2 regions of the Paenibacillus pabuli genome follow, and region 1 is predicted to be linked to the other one. Evidence: riboswitches for the same ligand, from Rfam matches in the RefSeq annotation. Region 1 holds a riboswitch; the other holds the start of a gene.
The links. A riboswitch is a leader RNA that binds a small molecule or an ion and turns the genes downstream of it on or off. The one in region 1 is predicted to bind glycine.
Positions count from the first base shown of each region.

Region 2: linked by a shared signal. The riboswitch ahead of sdaAB (L-serine ammonia-lyase, iron-sulfur-dependent subunit beta) and the one ahead of gcvT (glycine cleavage system aminomethyltransferase GcvT) in region 1 are both predicted to bind glycine.

Region 1 covers NZ_JBDOIO010000004.1:617,749-624,701, forward strand. The annotation lists gene gcvPB (aminomethyl-transferring glycine dehydrogenase subunit GcvPB) at 1-417, opposite strand, end outside; gene gcvPA (aminomethyl-transferring glycine dehydrogenase subunit GcvPA) at 483-1,838, opposite strand; gene gcvT (glycine cleavage system aminomethyltransferase GcvT) at 1,840-2,970, opposite strand; glycine riboswitch at 3,159-3,261, opposite strand; glycine riboswitch at 3,265-3,388, opposite strand; gene gcvH (glycine cleavage system protein GcvH) at 3,729-4,121, shown strand; gene ABGV42_RS22410 (PTS mannitol transporter subunit IICB) at 4,553-6,013, shown strand; gene ABGV42_RS22415 (BglG family transcription antiterminator) at 6,053-6,953, shown strand, end outside.
Region 2 covers NZ_JBDOIO010000003.1:3,763,118-3,770,070, reverse strand. The annotation lists gene ABGV42_RS18875 (PH domain-containing protein) at 1-1,249, shown strand, start outside; gene ABGV42_RS18870 (MFS transporter) at 1,465-2,745, shown strand; glycine riboswitch at 2,942-3,070, shown strand; glycine riboswitch at 3,075-3,178, shown strand; gene sdaAB (L-serine ammonia-lyase, iron-sulfur-dependent subunit beta) at 3,285-3,974, shown strand; gene sdaAA (L-serine ammonia-lyase, iron-sulfur-dependent, subunit alpha) at 3,964-4,911, shown strand; gene ABGV42_RS18855 (alpha-glycosidase) at 5,090-6,856, opposite strand.

The sequences.
Region 1 (6,953 bases):
GTCCATGCCAGTCAGACCTGCAAGGTCTTTTTGCAACGTGTAGAGCAGCTCAAGTGCACCTTGGATGCTGGATTCAGGCTGATACGGATGGATCTTGGCAAATCCGCTATAGCGAGCCACATCTTCGTTAATTTTCGGATTATACTTCATCGTACAAGAGCCAAGTGGATAAAATCCGTTATCTACCCCGAAGTTGCGGCGGGAAAGCGCAGTATAGTGACGAATGACATCCACTTCAAATACCTCAGGCAGTGCAGCTGCTTCCGAACGCAGCATTTCCCGGGGAATCAAGCTCTCTGGATCTTGACGCGGAACATCGCATTCAGGCAGGGAGTAAGCGACACGACCCGGGCTGCTCAGTTCAAAGATCAGCGATTGCTCTGGAGCAGGCGATGCTGCCTGTGCCACTTGTTTCATACTGGTTTCGGCTTGGGAAGGAGCTGCCGTTTCCGGCTGTCCTTGGATGGTTGTCATTTCCTGAGTCACAGCGATCCCTCCAATACACGTGCGAATTCGTCAATCTCTTCCTTGCTGCGCCGTTCCGTCACGGCTACCAGCATATGTCCGGCAAGCTCCGGGTAATCCCGTCCAAGTTCATATCCACCGATGAAACCGGCATCCAGCAGCTTCAACTGAAGGGCATCGACGTCTGTTCCTTCGGGCAGTTGAATGACAAACTCATTGAATGTAGGTGCATTAAAGGTCAGGCTGACCCCAGGAATCGCAGTCAGTGCTTGAAGCGCATAATAGCTCTTTTGCAAATTCAGATCAGCTACATCAATCATGCCCTGTCTTCCCATGGTAGACATATATACAGAAGCGCTTAACGCTAGCAAAGCCTGATTGGAGCAGATGTTGGATGTCGCCTTTTCACGGCGGATATGCTGTTCCCGCGCTTGGAGCGTCAGTACAAAACCGCGTTTACCGTTGCGATCGGTTGTCTGGCCAACGATCCGGCCAGGAATCCGGCGCATATGAGCCTGGGAAACAGCGAAATATCCACATGTAGGACCACCGAGCGAAGCGGAAATGCCAAGGGGCTGTGCATCGCCGACAACGATGTCGGCACCCAGCTTGCCTGGAGCTTCGAGCAGGCCAAGCGCCAGCGGGTTTGCGCTGACCACGAGCAGACCCTTGTGCGCATGCGCGAGGTCTGCCGCCTGTTTTACATTTTCCACGGCACCGAAGAAGTTAGGGCTCTGAATCATGACGGCTGCGGTATCATCCGATACGGCCGCTTGAAGGGCCTCCCAGTCGGTCACCCCATTCTGATAACCAATCTCGACTATCTCCAAATTCAGACCGTGTGCATAAGCCTTCAATACTTGACGGGCTTCTGGATGAACGGTACGGGATACGATCAGCTGTTTGCGGCGGGTTGCCGCAGCGGCCAGGTTCCCTGCTTCCGCAAATGCGGTTGCGCCATCATACATGCTCGCATTGGCTACAGCCATGCCAGTCAGTTCACAGATATACGATTGAAATTCGAAGATCGCCTGGAGCTCGCCCTGACTGATTTCGGGCTGATATGGCGTATAGGCAGTATAGAACTCGGAACGGGAAATGACGTGATTAATAACGGAAGGGATGTGATGATCGTAAATGCCTGCACCCAGGAAACTGGCGTGTGTCTCAAAATTGGCATTCGTACCCGCTTGCTTGGACATATGGCGCGTCAGTGCGTATTCATCCAGTTTGGAGGAGACAGGCAGCTCGCCCTGATAACGAATCTCCTGTGGAATGTCCTGGAACAGATCTTCAATCGTGTCCACACCGATGGTTGCGAGCATGGCGCTCTGATCCTGTTCAGTCATGGGAATATAGCGGTGCTTGCTCATGCTAATCAGCTCCTTGGGTAGGTGTCTTTGACGTACGCGTCCGTTTATGAAAAGGGGTCTTCACGACCTCGGCTTTCAGTTTCTTGCCGCGAATCTCAATCTCGAGCGGGGTACCCAGCGCAGCATATTGACTGTCGATAAGTGCGAGTCCCAAATTACGCTTCAACGTAGGTGACTGTGTACCTGTCGTTACTTCTCCGATCTGCACGCCTTCGGCGTAGATGGGATAGTGGGGACGCGGAATACCTCGCTCCAGCACTTCAATGCCGACCAATTTGCGGGCTGGCCCATCATTCTTTTGCTGCAATAGGGCTTCGTGTCCGATAAAAGGTCCGGCATCCAGCTTCACGAACATGCCTACGCCAGCTTCCAGCGGGGAAATGGTCGGTGACAGTTCCTGTCCGTACAGCGGCAGCTTCGCTTCGAATCGGAGTGTATCCCGTGCACCAAGCCCAGCCGGAACCAGTCCTTGATCTGCACCAGCCTCCATTAATCCGTTCCAGACCGCAGCGGCCTGATCTGCCTGTACGTAGAGTTCAAAGCCGTCTTCACCGGTATAACCGGTGCGGGATAGCAGCAATTTTACACCACAAACCTCAGCATTCTGTACAAAACGAAAAGGCTCGATTATGGATACGGCGGTATCTGTAACTTTTCCGATGATGTCTGCAGCAAGCGGGCCCTGTAGAGCCAGGAGAGCTGTTTCCGCGGAGTCATTCGTCATGCTTACCCCAGGAACCATGTGCTCTTGCAACCAGGCCCAGTCCTTGTCAATATTGGAGGCATTCACGACGAGCATATAATGCTGATCTTTTAGCTTGTATACGAGCAGATCGTCCACTACGCCACCGTCCGGGTAACACATTAACGTGTATTGTGCCTGGCCGGGAACTAGTGTGGTCACGTCGTTGGTCGTCAGTTTCTGCAAAAATGCTTCGGCCTGTTCACCCTGCACCGTGAATTCACCCATGTGGGATACATCGAACAGTCCAGCCCGTTCGCGCACCGCTTCATGTTCCTTCTGAATCCCGCTGAATTGCACCGGAAGCTCCCAGCCTCCAAAATCGATGCACCGTACACCTTCATATTGCTGATAAAGTGGATAGAGTGGAGTTCTAAGCAAATCGGACATCAAATCACCTCGTTATGGCCGCTACCGGGCCGAGTGTATAACATGAATGATGCATTCTTTTCTTGGATAAGTATGATTAAGGCTGCGCTGATGACAGCGCCGGCTCGATCCTGACTTTCGTTTTTTTGGGAAAAAGGAAAAGGACAGGCCAAAGAACCGGCATGCCAGAAGCACGCTGTATTCTTAGGCTCTGTCCTTGGTACCTGAGAGTTACCCCGCCAATAAGTTGCAGCAGGTTTCCCCTTGGGTGATCAAAACGCCCCATACAGGGCGAATAGATGCTCTCCAGAGTTGCGTCCCGTAAAAGTCCTTTTGCCTGAGAGATTCACCTCCCGCTTGTCGGGTGGTTTACTCCTTCGGCGTTACCGCATGCATCCAAGAGTTGGGCGTCACGGGTAATCTCTCCCTTTACATTCATCCGCGGGTGATGCACACAACAATTAACATTTACTCTCTCATTAAAACGTGAATCCACTATCGATGTCAAGAACGATATCACGAAAATTAATAAAAAACCGAATAATATTTATTAGTTTATAATTATTGTTCGTGTATATAAAAAGAGTGCGCTTACTATTCTAATATTACCCATTATATGTAGAGTGAGGGTGTTTGCGTTACAGGCTGTAATCATCAAAAATCAAATAATTTGTGAGGTATCTTGACATTTCATTCAAAAATATCTTACGCTATGTTCTGGGAAAAAGGGTTGGCCGAAGGACGCATGCACTCATTAATGAAAAGCGAGGCGGATATCGATGAGCGAATTGAAAAGTGATTTCCTGTACAGTGAAGAGCACGAGTGGGTGCAAACCGTAGGGGAGGATACTGTACGGATCGGCATTACCGAGTTCGCGCAGCATCAGCTGGGTGACATTGTGTTTGTGGAATTGCCTGACCTTGAATCGGATGTAAAAGCGGAAGAAAGTATTGGTACGATTGAATCCGTTAAGACGGTTTCAGATTTGTTTTCTCCGGTAAGTGGTTCCATTATTGCCGTGAATGAAGCACTGCAGGATGCACCTGAATTGGTTAACAGTTCGCCTTACGAAGAAGGCTGGATGATCGAGATTCGTGTTGAAGGTGATCTGACAGCAGCTTTGTCGAAACTGATGAATGCTGATGCCTATCGCAAGCATACCGAAGAGTAGAATGTGTTTGCACTAAATAACCTATAATAACCTATGATTTCTTCATAAACTGGACGTCCTCGCACGTCTTCAGAGCCTGTGTGAGCCTTGGAGCTCATTCAGGCTTTTTCGTGCTTTCCAGGACACGGCTTTGTTGACGTTGGGGGTGCCAAAACTGGATGGAATAAGCCTGAATCGCACATGCTATATTATTGAAATCAACACCGTAAATGACATAAGTCACACATGAAAAAAACCAATTATATCAAGGGTTAGAACCCTCTCATCACCATTAAAACGATTACATAAACACAATGTTGTCATCAATGATCATGACGAAAGTACGCTTTCATTTCGTTGAACCGGAGACCAATCTGGCTTAGGATAACAGCAGGGGAGAAATGATACCCCTTTCATAAATGATTACTACTTGATCCGAGGAGGATAATACAATGAGTAACTTGGACCAAACGTCCAATTCCAAAGGCGGTCTCCGGGTAGGCGTTCAGCGTTTTGGCCGCTTCCTAAGCGGTATGGTTATGCCGAACATGGGTGCGTTTATTGCATGGGGGTTAATTACGGCGCTATTTATTGAAAAGGGCTGGTTCCCTAACGCGGATCTGGCGCTGTTAGTAGATCCGATGATCAAATATTTGCTGCCACTGCTTATTGGTTACACCGGAGGTACTATGGTGCATGGCCAGCGTGGTGGTGTCGTTGGTGCCATCATGACTATAGGGGTCATCGTCGGCAGTGACATTCCGATGTTCTTAGGTGCCATGATTGCCGGACCTCTGGCCGCATGGATCATCAAAAAGTTCGATAAAGCCGTTGAGGGCAAGATCAAAGCAGGATTCGAAATGCTGGTTAACAACTTCTCAGCCGGTATTATTGGTGGAATCCTGGCGATTATTGCACTGCTCGGTATCGGACCTGCAGTAGAAGGGATCAGCACTGTATTGTCTGCTGGTGTACAGGGACTGATGAATCTGGGATTGCTTCCACTCGTCAACCTGATTATTGAACCAGGTAAGGTATTGTTCCTGAACAATGCAATCAACCACGGAATTCTAACACCGATTGCAACAGATCAAGCGAGAGAATTAGGTCAATCCGTATTATACATGCTTGAATCCAACCCGGGTCCCGGACTTGGTATCCTGCTGGCCTACTGCTTCTTCGGACGCGGAACAGCAAGATCCTCTGCACCTGGTGCGGTTATCATCCACTTCTTCGGGGGAATTCACGAAATTTATTTCCCTTACATTCTGATGAGACCGATTCTGATTCTTGCGGCAATTGCAGGTGGCGTGGCAGGTACAGCAACCTTTATGCTTACCGGAGCCGGACTGGTTTCAGCGCCCTCACCGGGTAGTATCATTGCATATTCCCTGTTAACACCAAAAGGTGGATATCTGGCAATGCTGGCAGGGGTGGCTGTAGCTGCTATCGTGTCCTTCCTGGTTGCAGCGCTGCTGCTGAAAACAGGCAAGCAAAAAGAAGAAGATCTGGAGTCTGCATCGAATCGGATGAAAGACATGAAGAGCCAAGGAAATACGGCGAATGCTGCTGTTGCGGCAGATAATCGTGAAGTGGACAGAGCCGAGGATATTGCTTCTTCAGCTGTGAAAGCGAAAACCGATGTGAAGAAAATCGTCTTCTCCTGTGACGCCGGTATGGGTTCAAGTGCCATGGGTGCTTCCATTCTTCGCAAGAAGATGAAAGCTGAAGGGATTGACGTTGCGGTAACCAACACGGCAATCAGTGATATCCCGCAGGATGCAGACGTTGTTATTACTCAGAAGACATTGACAGACCGTGCCCGCAGCGTGGCACCGAACGCAGAACATATATCCATCGACAACTTCCTAAAAAGCCCGGAATACGATACGCTCGTTGAACGCCTGAAATAACAGGTTGCGATCGTTTTCCCTGAGCCGGAGGCTTGAGATATGAGTATTACGAAAAGACAGCGTGAAATTGTGGAGTTCCTGTTAGAACATCCGCAGGAAGTAACCGCCGGCGAAATTGCAATTGCGGTCAAAGTCAGTACACGAACCGTCCATCGGGAACTGCAGATGATTGAGAAGTGGCTTGAACCCTTTGGTATGAAATTAGAAAAAAAATCAGGAACCGGGGTCCGAATTGACCCTGGTTCCGATGATTTGGCTTCACTGCGTCAGCAGCTGGAGCTGAACGAATATGTGGAGTTTACGCCCGAAGAGCGTAAACTCTTCATGCTTTGCATTTTGCTGGATGAGGCGGAGCCTGTAAAACTGCTTGCGCTCGCATCAGACATGAAAGTAACGGTCTCGACAGTGAGCAATGATCTGGATGAACTTGAGCCCCGTATTCGTCAGGCCGGCCTGAAGCTGGTTCGCAGGCGAGGGTACGGAGTGAAGATCAATGGCAGTGAGACGGCTTATCGTGCAGCCATCGCAGGAATTGCACTCGAATATCTGGATGAATCGGATCTGTTCGGAAGACAACCCGAGCAGGGGATTTCCAAGGTGAATCAGAAGCTGCTAAGCATGATTGGCCATCGGGACGTACTGACGGTTGAGAATGCGTTGTGGCAGCCGGATATTGACTGGCTCGAAAATATTCCGGAGCGACAGTATACCAAATTGCTTATCCAGTTGTCCGTTGCGCTGGTGCGCATTCGCAAAGGGTTTACCGTGGGGCGTGCTCCTTCTCCGGACAAAAAAGCAATGTACCTTTCTACTGGAGATAAAAGCGTGCCTGAATACATGGCTGCACGGCTATGCACCGTGCTGTCCGAGCAGCTGGGTATCTCTTTTGCCAAAGAAGAACAGAGCTATTTGCACAAATTATTAATTGAAACAGAGCAGC
Region 2 (6,953 bases), on a different contig from region 1:
TTTCAGTCGTATTCACTCCATTCAGACGGGGCAGCCGCTGATTCAGCGGCTGCTCAAGCTGGCACAGCTCAAGATTGAGACGCCGGGAGGCAGCAAGGAGGCGGATGGTGTACTACCCGCTCTGGCCGTTGCGGAAGCCGAGCGGGTAGAGCAGTGGTTATATCAGAAGCGCAATGAAGCTGTGAAGAAAGAGGAGGCGCCTCCCGCAGCAGAATATGCTGAAAATGATACTTCTTATGATGAGGGAAAATCTCCTGAACAAAAGGAGGATCGTATCGAGGAGCCGTCACCACTTGTGCAGCGGGAACGGAAGGTTCTGCTGCGCCTGTCAGCCGGCAGACTGTTCGCCGGAGCGCTGACCACGATGAACCTGCCGCTCGTTGTCGTATTCGGTACAGGGGTTTATTCCTTCGCAGATGATCTGCTCCCTGCGCACTTCTACAGCAGCCTGGTTGAGCGAGCTGGACAGCTGCCAGCGATCTGGTGGCTCGGACTTGTTCCTGTCATGTTTTTGCTGGCTTGGATCTTGTCTGCTGTCCTGTTCACGATCAAGTATGCCGGATTCACCGTGGAGCAGGAAGGCGGTAATATTACGATCGTTTCCGGTCTGCTCGACCGAAAAAAGCATGTGTTCTCTCCAAGGAAGGTCCAGGCGGTAGAGATCAGGGAGGGGCTGTTGCGACAGCCGTTTGGTTATGCCGAGGTGGAGATTTTTGTTTTGACTTCAGAGACGGAGAAAAAAATGATGCTTCATCCGCTGCTGCCGCTCCGCGATGTGAATGAGCTGCTTGCCCGAATCGTACCGCAATTTGAATTGCAGCCACCTGCGAACAGGCCCCCGGATCGAGCCCGTTGGTTATTCCTGCGCTGGAAATTGCTTGGTGCAGTCCTGCTGGGAACAGCGGGTACTGTGTTTCTGGGTCCGACGGGCGCGCTTCTATTTCTCTTCATCCCCTTATTTGCCGTTTGGGGATACGGATGCTTCAAGGATGAAGGGATGAGCATTCAAGGCAAGCTGCTAACCATTCGCCACCGGGCAATATCCCGCAGAACGGCGCTGATGCGCCGGCCTCATGTTGTCACGGTAGATACCGTTGCTACCTCGAGACAGCGAAACAAGTCCTTGCTATCCGTTCGGGCGAAGCTGATGGTGAATCGCATCGGTTTCAAGGCGGTTTTTCTGGAACTTGAACAGGCCAATGCCGTAAAGGATTGGTTTCGGCAGGCATCTGCCTTAATCAAGCGATGAAATGGAAAACCGACCGAAGATTGAACCCACTTGAGACTGCCGGATGAACGGCAGTCTCTTTGCTGTACGGCAAGCCTTGCGAAAAGTGATGATCAACGTTAGGCATCGTCCATTCTTTTACTGCGAAAGAGGATGAAATAGGAGATAATACAATTATTGGATTTAACTTTAGTGCTCTGTATAATTCATGAATGAACCTGGGAGGGATCTGATGGATGAGCAATGATCGCGAGAAGGAGAGAGGGAAAGACGCCCAGCCAGGTGGATGGAAACATGCCGGCTTGCTGCTGGGTGGAGTGGGCATATCCAATCTGGGGGATTTCATCTATATAGTGGCTATTAATCTGATGGTACTCAACATGACACAGTCTCCGGCGGCAGTCGCAGGCTTGTGGATCATCTCGCCGATTGCCTCGGTATGCACCAAGTTCTGGTCAGGCAGTCTGATCGACCGCTATGACCAGCGGCAGCTGATGATTGGAGCCGATGTGGTGAGAGCTGTGCTCGTAGCATTGCTTCCGCTGATGCCCAGCCTATGGATGATGTATGGCATCATGTTTCTTGTCAGCATGTCTTCTTCCATCTTTGTGCCTTCTTCGCAGGTATACATTACCCGGCTGGTTCCTGCTGAGCGGCGCAAGCGATTCAATTCCTTGCAGGCGATGATCAGTTCAGGCGCTTTTATTACGGGTCCGGCCATAGCGGGAGTCATGCTGATCTATCTGTCTCCTGTGGCGGCGATCTATGCCAATGCTGCTTCTTTTGTGGTGTCTGCGCTGATTCTGATGTTCCTGCCAAGGCTGGGCATTGGGGAGCGGAACAGTAGAACAGCAACAAAGCTAACTCCTCGCCTGATCGCTCAGGATTGGCATGCCGTGTTGCGCTTCAGTCGTCACTCGGGCTATGTCGTTGGAATTTATGCCTTGTTCCAGATCATTCTTGTCATTGGCATGTCACTGGATGCGCAGGAAGTGGTGTTTATTCGTCATGTGATGAACCTGTCCGAGTCGCAGTATGGCGCGTTGATGAGTGTTACGGGAGTGGGTTATCTGACGGGATCTCTGCTGGTTTGGCTGTTCGCCAAACAATTACCCATCCGTCATATGATGGGCGGAGGCGTGCTCCTGGTTGCGCTTGGTTATTTCCTGTTCGCTCGTTCGTTTTCGTTCGAACTCGCCGCATTCGCCTTTATTCTGCTTGGGCTGTGTTCCGCACTGGCGAACACGGGACTGGTTACCTTTTATCAGAATAATATTCCGGTAGAATTGATGGGGCGGATGAGCAGCGTGCTTGGGCTGATGCTGAGTGCCTTACAGGTTATTTCGATTTTGGCGATGGGGGGAGTAGCGGAAGTAATCTCTCTCCGAACCGTATATACGGTGGTTTCTGCAGTTCTGATGCTGGGTGCTCTCGTGTTATGGCTTACTAGTTTGCTTCCTTCAAGACAGTCATACTATAAGGAACACAGCTCTTCCTCAAAATCACTTCATAGCTAGTCTATGTCCTATATTGAACTGAACCATCCCGTGGAAGGATGCATATGATATAACAGGAATTTTTCCAAGATGATAATAGTACGTTACTTTTATTGACATTACGTGTGTTGCATATTAATCTGTTATATGAATGATCAATCTAACAAGTGATAAACGTTTGATAGGTGTTCGAACGAGTATATGACTATACAGCGGATGAGAACGAGCGGGAGAGACCTGGCCAGGCCAAGGGTAACACTAAGGCGGCTGTCAGGCACCGAAGGAGCAAGCTGCTGCGCACCCGGCGCCGCGGTTAATCTCTCAGGTAAATGTACCATCGTTGGACGCAACTCTGGAGAGTGCGCATTTGCGCCACCCAAGGGGTATATGATGAGGACGGTATGCCGATTGCGGCTGCTCCTGATCATGAAACTCTCAGGTAACGAGGACAGAGAGAGGGCCTAAGGCCTTCTACTGTCCTTTTTTGATGTCATCATTCAGTAATCAAGGAACATTATGGTGCATGTCTGAATGGATATGACGATATGGAGGGGTGCAGGATGCGTTTTAAAGATGTTTTTTCAATCATTGGTCCGTCGATGACAGGGCCTTCAAGTTCACATACGGCCGGGGCAGCGAGGCTGGGGAGAATTGCGCGCCAGTGGCTGGGAAGTACCCCGGAACGTGCGAGGTTGACACTGTACGGTTCATTTGCGGATACGTACCAGGGTCATGGTACCGATCTGGCTTTAATTGGTGGTTTGCTTGACTATGTCACAGATGATCCGCGTATACCGGACGCCGAGGAATATGCAGAACAAGCGGGCATGGAGGTCGAGTTCTTCACGAGTGGACTACCTGCTCCGCATCCCAATACGGTCAAGATTGAGCTGTGGCACGGTGAGCGTCAATGTTCGCTCGTTGGCGCTTCGATTGGCGGCGGCAGCGTATCGGTGCATACGTTAAATGATTTTCGGGTGCAGATCAGCGGGGAATTCCCTACACTCGTACTGCGTCATTCGGACAAAGCGGGGGTACTTGCTTCCGTGACGTCTACGATCAGTTCGTCAGGAGTTAACATCGGTTATATGCAAGTGGACCGTAAAGCCCGGGATGGCGAAGCGCTAACAGCGATGGAGATGGACGGAGCACCAAGCGCTGAGATGTTGAAACGCTTGCAATCACTGGACCATGTGCTGGATATTCGCGTCATTGATTTGAAGAGAGGGGTTGAACCGGATGCGGTTTAAGCACTTGCATGAATTAAATACGATCTGTACGGCAGAATCCAAAACCATTGCCCGGCTGATGATCGAGGAGCAGGTTCAGGAGACCAATACGCCGGAAGCGGATGTGGTGCGGCAGATGTCGGAATATTATCAGGTGATGAAAGAGGCTGTACGGAAAGGACTGACGGAGGACACCACTTCGCGCAGTGGCTTGACCGGCGGAGACGGCAAAAAGATGGCCGAGTATATTCGCCAGGGCGAAACCTGCTCGGGTGATGCCTCCGCACTTGCGATGGCCTACGCCCTGTGTGTTTCCGAAGTCAATGCTTCCATGGGCCGGATTGTGGCTACACCGACAGCGGGTTCGTGCGGTATCATCCCCGGTGTATTCATCAGCTCCCAAGAGCGATTCGGATGGAGTGATGAGCATTTGGTGAACGGCTTATTCTGTGCAGGTGCAATTGGATATGTCATCGCCAACAACTCGTTCATTTCCGGTGCCGAGGGCGGCTGCCAGGCTGAAGTCGGTTCTGCAATCGGCATGGCCGCAGGTGCAATGGTGGAGCTGCGTGGAGGGACACCGGAGCAGGTCGTTCATGCCGTAGGTCTCGCGTTAAAAAACACACTCGGCCTCATCTGCGATCCGGTCGCAGGGCTTGTTGAAATTCCATGCATCGTCCGGAACGGACTGGGTGCGGTAACAGCACTGGCTGCAGCCGATATGGCACTGGCTGGGGTTCGGAGCGCCATCCCATCGGACGAAGTCATTGACGTCATGCTGGAAGTGGGAAGTGCCATGCCGAGCAGGCACCGCGAGACGGCTCAGGGTGGTTTGGCCCAGACGCCAACGGGCCGGAAAATGATGGAGAAGCTGGCGAAACCCAAAGCGAAGCGAGCAGAACCTGAAGCTGAGTCCGAACCGGAGAGCACGAAGAACAATTCGAAAGAGCAGGCTTAGAAATGAGCCGATAGGACAGGATTTATTACAGGAGACAAACGGAAAAAAGCGTCCACTGACCCATTTACAAGGTCATGCAAGGACGCCTTTTTTATTTGGAAAGACCCGAGATTCAGCCTAACTCTGGCATTCAAAGTAGAAAGTCTCAGGTAACCTACAAGGGATGCTTAATAGAGATTTACTTTTGTCCCTGACTGATTTCCGTGCTTAATACCGCATAACCATATGCAGGCAGTTCAACAGCGAGGACATCGCCGTCCCTTGCAGTCCGGTGGTTACCGTCCAACAATTCGGTCCATTCACCTGCACCACCCTCAAATTCAATGATTGCCGTTTCCTCCGAACGATTAAACAAAACGAGGATGCGTTCATCTTCACTTTGCCGTTCAAGAATCAGCTGGCTCCCTTCAGGACGGGCTTGCAGGAATCGAACGTGGCCTTCTGCACGCAGCGCGGGATGGGCATGGCGAAGGGCGATAAGCTGCTGATAAAAGGTAAACAACTCGCGGTCCTGCTTCGCTTCGTCCCACTCCATGCATTTCCGGCAGCCTGGATCTTGGTCGCCATCCAGCCCAATCTCATCCCCGTAATAGATACACGGTGTACCTAGATAAGTGAACTGAAACAATGCTGCCAGTTTCATCTTGCGCTGATCGCCTTCGCACAGCGTCAGCAGCCTTGGCGTATCATGGCTGTCCAGCAGGTTGAATGCGACTTCGCTGGCTTGCAGCGGATAACGTGACAGCTGCCGTCCGATGGAATTCGCGAACGTCTCGGCATTCATTTTATTTTTTACAAAGAACCCATTCACGGCATCGGTAAACGGATAATTCATGGCAGCATCAAACTGATCACCTTGCAGCCAGGCCGAGGATTCATTCCAGATCTCTCCGAGAATATACGCCTCCGGATTCGCAGCTTTGACCACCCGGCGGAAATCGCGCCAGAATGCATCATCCACTTCGTCCGCGACATCCAGTCGCCAGCCGTCCATGCCAACTTCCTTGATCCAATATTCGGCTACCTTCAGCAGGTAGTCCTTCACCTCCGGATTCTCCGTGTTCAGCTTCGGCATGTGTGGCTCAAATCCAAAGGTCTCATACGTAGGTATACCATCCTTCACATCCAGCGGGAATTCATGAACATGGAACCAATCCTTGTATTTGGACTTCTCCCCGTTCTTCTGCACATCAACAAATGGTGCAAACGTCTTCCCCGAATGATTGAACACTGCATCCAGAAGTACCCGAATACCGCGTTCATGACATAGCTTGACCAATCGTTTCACGGTGTCCGCATCGCCAAAATGCCGATCTACCCGCAGATAGTCCTCGGTATCATACTTATGGTTGGTGGTTGCTTCGAAGATGGGGGTAAAATAAATCGCATTAATGCCCAGCTCACTGAGGTAGTCCAGATGATCCATTACACCTTGGAGGTCACCTCCAAAGAAGTTGGACGGTGTAGGGTCGCCGCCCCATGGTTCGACATTCTCCGGATTCAGGTCCGGATTGCCGTTCGCAAAACGCTCGGGGAAGATCTGATAGAAAACAGCATCCTTAACCCACTCAGGCGGCGTAAAGACCGCACCCGGGTGAATATAGGGAAACTGAAACATCTGCCCCGGATCGTCCGGTTCGTCTTCCTGGAAATCCGTTTCGGACATCCAGATCTGCTCGTCTCCACTTTTGAGCAAAAAGGAATATTTCAGGCGATGATACGGAGGCTTTATTTCACCTTCATAGTAATCGAACATGGAATCGGAAGTGAACTTGACCAAAGGAATCTGCTTTTTGGTATTTTCCCATGCGTATTTGTCGCCAGTCATGGCGTATACCTCGGTGAGATCATTCTTTTTGGCGCGCAGGCGCAGGCGAACGGTATCCTTATCGTAGGCATAGGCCCAGTTCCGTTTGGGTTGGTGATAGATGGCTTCCAGCAGCATGTTAAAATTCCTCCCGTCTATTGACTTATATGTAGTTCACGGATCTCAAGGCATGACATTTCTGAAGCTGAAGATTAAGGTATAATACAAAGAAAGT